Regions from separate parts of the Cobetia sp. LC6 genome, predicted to be linked through region 1. Evidence: predicted binding sites of a transcription regulator. Region 1 holds the regulator's gene; each other region holds the start of a gene.

Region 1 (2,199 bases):
CGGCATTGGGACAAGCATGTCGAGCGCACGCGTGACCGACCGCTGACCTCGGGCCGCATCTCGGAGCGCGAGGCGCTGACACTGTTCGGGGGGCTGGTCGCGGCCGCCTTCGTGCTGGTGTGCTTCACCAACCTGACCACGGTGCTGCTGTCGATCGTCGCCGTGCTGTTGGCAGCCAGCTACCCATTCATGAAGCGCTTCCATCATCTGCCCCAGGTAGTGCTGGGCGCCGCCTTCGGCTGGGCGATTCCGATGGCCTTCGCCGCGACGCTGGAGGAGGTGCCGACCTACGGCTGGTGGCTGTTCGCGGCCAACCTGATGTGGACGGTGGCCTACGACACCGCCTATGCGATGGTCGATCGCAACGACGACCTCAAGGTGGGCATCAAGTCCACCGCCGTGCTGTTCGGGCGTGCCGACAAGCTGATGATCGGCCTGTTGCAGCTGGGCATGCTGGTGGTGTTGATCGGCATCGGCCTGCAGCTGGCGCTGGGCATCTTCTACTGGCTGGGGCTGGCTGCCGCCGCCGTCACCTTCGTCTGGCAGCAACGTCTGATCCGTGAGCGTGAGCGTGCGCCCTGCTTCCAGGCGTTCCTCAACAATCATTGGACGGGGCTGCTGATCTTCGCCGGTATCGCCCTGGCGACCTGGCCGATGAGCTGACTCCTGCATAAATATTCGCATTATTTAATTTAAAGCTATCCCTGCCCCCGGTTGCTCCCCAGCCCACGATTCATGCCTGCCTGCCGCGCCTCCAAGGCGGCTGGCAGGCTTGCGTGCAAGCTGCCATGCTGGCAGTTGTCATCTGGTTGTCATATAAGCGGGTTGTAATCGTCATCGACTTGTCATTCTGGCGCGTGCGCCGACTGCTGCATGGGATCTAGCGATGAGCTCCAAGACCGTACTGATTGTCGACGATGAATCCTCGATTCGCGAGATGATCGCCGTCGCCCTCGAAATGGCGGATTACCGCGTGCTGGAGGCAGACAATGCCCAGGACGCCCACGCCATCGTCGTCGATGAAAAGCCCGATCTGCTGTTGCTGGACTGGATGATGCCGGGCACCAGTGGCCTGGAGCTCGCGCGGCGTCTCAAGCGAGACGAGACCACCTCGGAACTGCCGATCATCCTGTTGACCGCCAAGGGCGAGGAAGACAACAAGATTCAAGGCCTGGAAGCCGGTGCCGACGACTACATCACCAAGCCCTTCTCGCCACGCGAGCTGGTCGCCCGTCTCAAGGCCGTGCTGCGTCGCACCACCCCCAAGGGGGTCGAGGAGGCAGTGGAAGTCGAAGGCTTGATGCTCGACCCGGCCAGCCACCGCGTCACCGCCCACGGCAACTCACTGGATGTCGGCCCGACCGAATATCGCCTGCTGCAGTTCTTCATGACGCATCAGGAGCGTGCCTACACCCGCAGCCAGCTACTCGACCAGGTATGGGGGGGTAACGTCTATGTCGAGGAGCGCACCGTGGACGTGCACATCCGCCGCCTGCGCAAGGCGCTGGGCACAGGCCATCAGCATCTGATCCAGACCGTCCGTGGCACCGGTTACCGCTTCAGCGCTCAGGCCTGAGGGATTCATGCGCTATTGGACCAACGAGCTATGGCGCCTCGGCTACCTTGCCGGTGGCTTCGGCCTGATCGGTGGCCTGCTGGGCCATCTGGGCTGGGGCCTGGCGCTGGGTCTGGCGCTGTATCTGTTCGTCCATCTCAAGCACTTGAAGAGCCTCTATACCTGGCTGATCACCAATCCCCATGAAGAGCCACCGCCCGGCGATGGTGTGTGGGGAGACCTGCTCGATCGTCTCTACCGCTATCAGAAGGGCCAGCGTCAGACTCAGGAGCGACTGCGCAGCATCCTCAACCGTATCCAGGAATCCTCCGAGGCCATGCGCGACGGCCTGGTGATGCTGGACAACCACGGTGACATGGAATGGTGGAACAGCGCTGCCGAGCAGCTGGTCGGTCTCAAGGCCAGCCACGACCGCGGCCAGCACATCACCAACTATCTGCGTGACCCCGCCTTCATCGACTACTTCAATCGGCTGGCCTACCGCGAGCCGCTGACGCTGCAGTCGCCGCTGTCTGACAACCTGACGCTGCAGATTTCCATCACCCTGTTCGGTGACAACGAACGTCTGGTCATGCTGCGTGACGTCACCCGCCTCTATCGCCTGGAAGAGATGCGCCGCGACT
Region 2 (2,199 bases), on a different contig from region 1:
GCGGTGTCTCGATCACGTCGCTGTCATAGGGCAGCGGTGCGACGCCGAACTCGAAGCCCTTGGCGCTTTCCTTGACGCCGGCATAGCTGGCGGAAGAGCCCATCATCATTGCGCACTCGCCGGAGTAGAACTTGGGCGCCGCATCATCGAAGCGACCGCCGAATACGAAGCGCTTGTCGGCCTGCCAGTCGTCGAGACGCTGAATGTGATCGACCACGGCGGTCGTGTTGAATTCAAGGCGGGTATCAGTGCCGGCGAAGCCATTGGCCTGGCTGGCGAAGGGCACGTCGTTGCGCGCCGAGAAGTTCTCGAGCATCACCCAGGACGGCCAGGTGGTGGTCAGACCACAGCTGGCGGCGCCGGAATCGACGACCTTCTTGAGCGTAGCGCCCATTTCCTGCCAGGTCTGCGGGAGGGACTCGACGCCCGCCTCGGCCAGCACGTCCTTGTTGTAGTAGGTCACCGGCGTCGAGGAGTTGAACGGCATCGACAGCATCTTGCCGTCGGTGTCGGTGTAATAGCCGGTGACGGCAGACAGGTAGGCGTTCGGGTCGAAGGCGGTGCCTTCCTGCGGCGCGAAGTCTGCCATCAGCTGATGCACCGGGACGATCGCGCCCTTGGCGCTCATCATGGTGGCGGTGCCGACCTCGAAGATCTGCACGATGTCCGGGCCCTTGCCGGCGCGGAAGGCGGCGATGGCGGAGGTCATGGTCTCGGAGTAGTTGCCCTTGAAGACCGGCTTGACGACGTAGTCGTCCTGGCTTGCATTGAAGTCGGCCGCGATCTCGTCGACCTTCTTGCCGAGCCCGCCCCCCATGGCGTGCCACCATTCCACCTCGGTGGCGGCGAGGGCGCTGGCGGAGGCGGAGGCGAAACCGATGGCCAGCGCGAGGCTGGCGAGGCGACGAGTCGCGGTGGCAGTCGTGCGGGTGCTTGCATGATGAGTCGGGCGGCGCATGGTCAAACTCCTGAGAGGTTCCCCTGGCCAGCTTCCGCACAAAGAAGAAGGACGCTGGCCGCTGACGATCGATGGCGACGATCAAGTGAACATTTTCTTGTTCTTTTGATGATCGTCCGAAAAGCGTAGACGACTCTATAGTCCCCGCCTTACAACTTTGTGACAGGAAGATGTTCATTCGAGCGAGGCTGAACTTATGGCTGAACTCGAGACTGAGTTTATGGCTCGGCGGCTGCTGGATATGCTTTGTCTAAACAGCCGGCGTGTGGCGCTGGTAGCTCGGCCAAGGCTGGCAAGCGAGGCGTTGGTCGCAACTCAAGGCCGGAATAAGCGGCCGGCGAGCGAGTGTGCTAGTCTTGCGCGCTGAAAATGCCTGTGGCGGAGAACGCGATGAAAGTGGTTGAAGTGAGTGCCGGTGCCCGACGTGATGCCTGTCTGGCGATGCTGTGCGCCGAGGTCCATGGCCGCGAAGGGGGGCTGGATGCGCTGGTGAGTTACGCCGGCGTGCGTGGGGTGTGGTTCAAGAATGAGATGGCGCGCCTGTTCGCGCTGGTCGACGATGCCGAGCGCATCCACTCTGCCGCGCTGCTGGTACTCGACGAGAACGCACGTGGTCTGAATCTGGCGCTGTGGGCGACGCCGACGGTGCATCGCGGTCATGACCACGGCATCGCGCTGGTCTCCCAGCTGGCCGATCACGGTCGCCTGCAGGTACGCATCACCGACAGCTCACTGGTCAGCGTGCTGCGTCGCGCCGGCATCAACGACTGGCTGGAGGCTGAGGCCGAAGGGGATCAACCGCGTGAGCTGGTCGGCATGAATCCGGCGGCGCGTGTCGGCAACCTGGCGGCCCTCGACGCGCCGCTGCGCCTGGACCGCGAGCGCATCAAGCGCTCCTTCAAGGCGCGCCCGAAGGACTTCGAGACCTACAAGAACGCCTTCGTGCTTGACCTGGAGCACTTCGCGCGTCATATCTGAGGATGAGATGACGCAAGCGAATGGCATGCTCTGCCAAGACAAAGGCCCCGCTCATTGAGCGGGGCCTTTGTGGTTCTGCGATCAGTGATCAGTGATCAGTGATCAGTGATCAGTTCGTGCGTCGATCACGTGGGCGTCGCCAGTAGTGATCAGGCGGCGTCCTGCTGCGGGTTGGAGGCGGTGCCGTCACTCGCCATCGGCTTGCGCACGAAGGCGTCGAATTCGAAGTGGTCGACGGTCAGCATGTCGAGCACCTCGGCTTC
Region 3 (2,199 bases), on a different contig from region 1:
CCTGCAATTGCGCGAGGAATGGCAGCAATGGCGTGACCTGCTCGAACAGCACGCCGTGGCGGATGCCAGCGCGCGTAACGGCGACGTGCAGGATGTCGAGCTGCCGAACACCTCGGCCTTCGACGACAACAGCCGCCAGGCCAATGCGGCTCGCAACCAGATGCGTCAGGCCCTGCCGAGCAACTGCAGCGCCGCCAACGAGCGCCTGGCCGAGCTGCGTGTCCACCTGGCCATTCTGTTCGAAGCCCCGCTGGGCAGCGAAGATGAGTCACGCCGCCTGACCGTGCAGGTCGCGCGCATCAACCAGCAGCTGGGTGAGCGCATGGAGCGTGAAGAAGAGCTGGATGAGGTGCTGGATGCGCTGCTCGCCAACGGGCCGCTGGACTGGGACGCCTGGCAGACCGAACTGCCGCGCTTCGATGCGCTGTTCAATCACTGAGTCAGCACGCCTGAAGCGCTGACGTCTGAACCTGTGATGATGCACTCGCAAGACTGAAACCATGGCAACGGAAAGCCCCCGCCTCTGTCGAGACGGGGGCTTTTTCATTCTCTCGCCAGGCGGAGCCGAGTGCCGACCCTGCACTGGCTCACTCCAGCGCAGAGCATCAGCCCATGAACTGGCCGCCATTGATATCCAGGTTGGCACCGGTGATGAAGCCGGATTTCTCGTCGGCCAGGAAGGCGACCGCACGCGCGATCTCATCCGGCTGACCATAACGCTTGACCGGGATGGTCTCGCGGATTGATTCACGGATCTCTTCGGGGATCTTCATGATCATGTCGGTGGCGATGTAGCCCGGCGACAGGGTGTTGACGGTAATGCCCTTGGTCGCGGTTTCCTGCGCCAGCGCCATGGTCAGACCATGCATGCCCGCCTTGGCGGCCGAGTAGTTGACCTGGCCGAACTGGCCCTTGCGGCCATTGATGGAGGAGATGTTCACGATGCGGCCGTACTTGTGCTCCAGCATGTCATTGATGACGGCACGACAGGTGTTGAAGACGCTGTCGAGGTTGCAGTTGATGACTTCGCGCCACTGCTCATAGCTCATCTTGCGCATGGAGGTATCACGCGTGATGCCAGCGCAGTTGACCAGAACCGCGATCGGACCGAAGCGCTCGCGGATTTCGTTGACGCCTGCCTGACAGGCTTCGAAGTTGTCCAGCTCGATGCCGGACAGTGCGATGTTCTCGAACCCGGCAGCGCGCTGCTCCGATAGCCACCCCTCTGCCTTTTCCTTGTTCCTGTAACCCGCAATTACCTGATACCCCTGGTTCGCCAGCTCGCGGCAGATGGCGGAACCAATGCCACCGGTACCACCGGTAACCCATGCGACGGGTGCTGTTTGTGTCATCTTATTGTGTCTCCCTAATCCTGGAACGTCCTGTGTCCTTGGCTTGGGCACAGCTTGACAAATCTGCGGACACCCCCGCCCTGAGAAAACGAGAATGCCTGCAACGACAACAATGACCCGTGTCTCTAACAGCCTGATGACAATCGTGCACTCTGTGACGCCTGCCATCCGCCTGTGCGAGGCGCGTCACTCTCAGTATGGACAGGATGCAGCGGGAATGTATGTAGCAGATCTCTCACACGAGATGCCGATAATCGCTCGAGATGCGTAGACGGGTTGGTGACGACTCACCGGGCACGAGAAGTTTGCGTCAATTACGGGATAACGGTTGACGCAGCACTGTATATCCTTATACTACGCCCCACGTTGATGCGGGGTGGAGCAGTCTGGTAGCTCGTCGGGCTCATAACCCGAAGGTCATCGGTTCAAATCCGGTCCCCGCTACCACTGACAAGTCGTTGCCTATCAAGGTAATTGCCGGTCAGACACCAACGTGATGTTGCGGGATGGAGCAGTCTGGTAGCTCGTCGGGCTCATAACCCGAAGGTCATCGGTTCAAATCCGGTTCCCGCTACCAACCTCTGATGCGTCAGAGTTGGAGCAAAGGCAGTACCCAGTGTTGCGGGGTGGAGCAGTCTGGTAGCTCGTCGGGCTCATAACCCGAAGGTCATCGGTTCAAATCCGGTCCCCGCTACCAAGAATTCGAAAGGCCTGATGCCATGCATCAGGCCTTTTTCGTATGCGTGAAATTCCTGTGCGAGGATATCGCTGAGGCCAGCGCCCGGACCTCGCCTGTCCCTTTCTCAACGCCCATCGCCTTCACACTCATCACGTAAGCCCCAAGGGA
Region 4 (2,199 bases), on a different contig from region 1:
CGGCATCACCATCGACGTGATGGAAGCCGCCCCCGAGGCCGATGAGATCATCCTCGCCTCCGGCGATGGCGACTTCGCCCTGCTGCTGGATCATGTCGCCACCCGCCACGCCATCACCACCCGCGTCTATGGCGTCGAAGCCCTCACCGCCCTCGCCCTGATGAAAAGCGCCCATCACTTCCGCGAAGTCGATGAAAGCCTGCTGATGCGCTGATACCGATCGATCGCGTCTCAACCGCGCTCGAATTCTGTCTGTCGCATAAGAAACGCCCGCACGCCCTCAACTAAACAAGGGGATGTGCGGGCGTTTTCGTCTGGGCCACCAACGGCTTGCCAGGCATTCAGGCTTTACCGCGAACTTGCCAACTAGCTCTGTGGTGCGGCACTCAGCGTCAATTCGATGGCGTCGTGGCGCCAGTGTTCATCATCGCAGTCCACCGCGCGGCCATTCTGATCGAAGTTGATGCGAGTGATGCGCTGCGCGGGGCTACCCTGCGCGGCGTTCAGCGCGGCGGCGGCCTCAGCGTCGAACACCGTGGAGGCCAGCTCGAAGCTTACGCGACTGACACGAATGGCGTATTCGTGCCGGTAGAGGTCGGTCAGGGAGTGGGCAGCGAGGTCGAAATCGAGGATGCCCGGGAAGCAGTCACGTCGCAGGTGATGGCAGACATGTAGCACGCGCCGCCCGTCGATACGCCGCACGCGAGTGATGCGATAGACCACTGAGCCCTCCGCAATCCCCAGCCGCCGCGCGATCACCGCGTTGGCGGCGACTTCTCCTGCCGCCAGTACCTCGGTGCTGGCCACCCGCTGCTGTGACTCGACCATGTCGCGAAATGGCAGGCACGCCAGCAAGTCATAGCGCAGTCGTGGCGGCGAGACGAACCAGCCCCGCCGATTCTCGCGATAGATACGCCCCTCCGCCTCCAGCTGCAGCAGGGTGTCGCGCAGGGTGACCCGCGTCGTGTCAAAGCGTTCGATCATCTCGCGCTCGGAGGGCAGGCGCTGTGAAGCGCGTAGCGGCGCTGCCTCAAGATGGTTCAGCAGCCTGCCCTTGAGCCCTGCCACGGGGACATCCGCGTCAGGAATTGCCGATGAAGCGGCGTCACTCTGTGGCTCAAGCGAAGATGAAGGCATGCGAAGTTCCTGAAAGATAAAGAAAGACAGCAATTTCTGGCGAGTCACTTGCATGACATCCAGGGCGTCCAGGATGGAAAGGGTCAGAGCAAAGCGATTTCTGTGGTCTAGTTCAGATGACCCGAAAAGCTCAGTGCGACTTTTCAAGACACGCTTGTCGAGACACGCATGAGGAGAATAGTGGCATTGGCGTGACAACTCGGTGACAGCGCAGCTCTGGCTGCCACGCCAGGCCAGTCATCACGCGCTGCCTTGTGCCTTACACGCCTATAGCTTTGGAAGATAGCGATCACTGGAGCCTGCGACAAGGCACGAAGAAGGCACGCAGAAGGAATGAGAGAGGCAGAGGCAGAGCCGCCACCCCATGCCATGACAACGACATGTTGACGACACGCAACTGTCACAGGCGAGCGCTAGAGTCGATTGTGCCTTTTGAACTGAACTAGACCACACAGTCTCGGCTGACTCGGCACTTGCCTGATCACTTGGCAGAGCAGTGGTCTGATCAATGATCCGAGAACGAGCCTGAGCAATGACCTGAGCACCCGGATGTGCTCTCAGCGCGTCGGCAGGGTGCCTGATGCCCGACACGCCTTACCTTCAGCGCAGCGATTGTTCATCACCTACTGGGGAAATCTCCTTGAAGTCGATTGCCACTACCTCATCCCGTTCCACCGGTCTGCTGGTTTCCACCTGCATGGCCGCCCTGTTGGGCAGTGCCTCCGTCAGTGCCGCCGACATTCCGGTTGACCTTCTCGAGGCCGCTCAGTCCGAAGGCCGTGTCGATAGCGTCGGCATGCCGGATAGCTGGGCCAACTGGAAGGACACCTGGGCAGACCTCGAGTCGAAGTATTCCATCGCGCATAGCGATACCGACATGAGCTCCGCCGAGGAAGTCGCCAAGTTCAAGGCCGAGGGCGAGAACGCCACCGCCGATATCGGTGATGTGGGCTTCGCCTTTGGCCCGATCGCGGTGCAGCAAGGCGTGACCCAGGCCTACAAGACCACGACCTGGGAGCAGATCCCGGAGTGGGCCAAGGACAAGGATGGTCACTGGGTACT

Evidence for each region. Region 1 encodes PhoB, which activates phosphate uptake and scavenging genes when phosphate is short. Its sites were predicted from a motif close to TGTCATANNNNTGTCANA; they were not measured.
Region 2: ugpB (sn-glycerol-3-phosphate ABC transporter substrate-binding protein UgpB) is a predicted target of PhoB. The motif match lies at 1,106-1,123, and genes of this name have one in related genera.
Region 3: phbB (acetoacetyl-CoA reductase) is a predicted target of PhoB. The motif match lies at 1,477-1,494, and genes of this name have one in related genera.
Region 4: QQF40_RS08260 (UTRA domain-containing protein) is a predicted target of PhoB. The motif match lies at 1,328-1,345, and genes of this name have one in related genera.

What each region holds. Positions count from the first base shown of each region.
Region 1 covers NZ_JASSPL010000003.1:263,920-266,118, reverse strand. The annotation lists gene ubiA (4-hydroxybenzoate octaprenyltransferase) at 1-663, shown strand, start outside; gene phoB (phosphate regulon transcriptional regulator PhoB) at 887-1,576, shown strand; gene phoR (phosphate regulon sensor histidine kinase PhoR) at 1,584-2,199, shown strand, end outside.
Region 2 covers NZ_JASSPL010000018.1:59,363-61,561, forward strand. The annotation lists gene ugpB (sn-glycerol-3-phosphate ABC transporter substrate-binding protein UgpB) at 1-958, opposite strand, end outside; gene QQF40_RS16265 (hypothetical protein) at 1,349-1,936, shown strand; gene QQF40_RS16270 (acyl-CoA dehydrogenase) at 2,086-2,199, opposite strand, start outside.
Region 3 covers NZ_JASSPL010000019.1:28,504-30,702, forward strand. The annotation lists gene QQF40_RS16410 (DUF349 domain-containing protein) at 1-439, shown strand, start outside; gene phbB (acetoacetyl-CoA reductase) at 606-1,352, opposite strand; tRNA gene QQF40_RS16420 (tRNA-Met) at 1,723-1,799, shown strand; tRNA gene QQF40_RS16425 (tRNA-Met) at 1,853-1,929, shown strand; tRNA gene QQF40_RS16430 (tRNA-Met) at 1,973-2,049, shown strand.
Region 4 covers NZ_JASSPL010000005.1:152,493-154,691, reverse strand. The annotation lists gene QQF40_RS08265 (LabA-like NYN domain-containing protein) at 1-214, shown strand, start outside; gene QQF40_RS08260 (UTRA domain-containing protein) at 367-1,137, opposite strand; gene QQF40_RS08255 (ABC transporter substrate-binding protein) at 1,778-2,199, shown strand, end outside.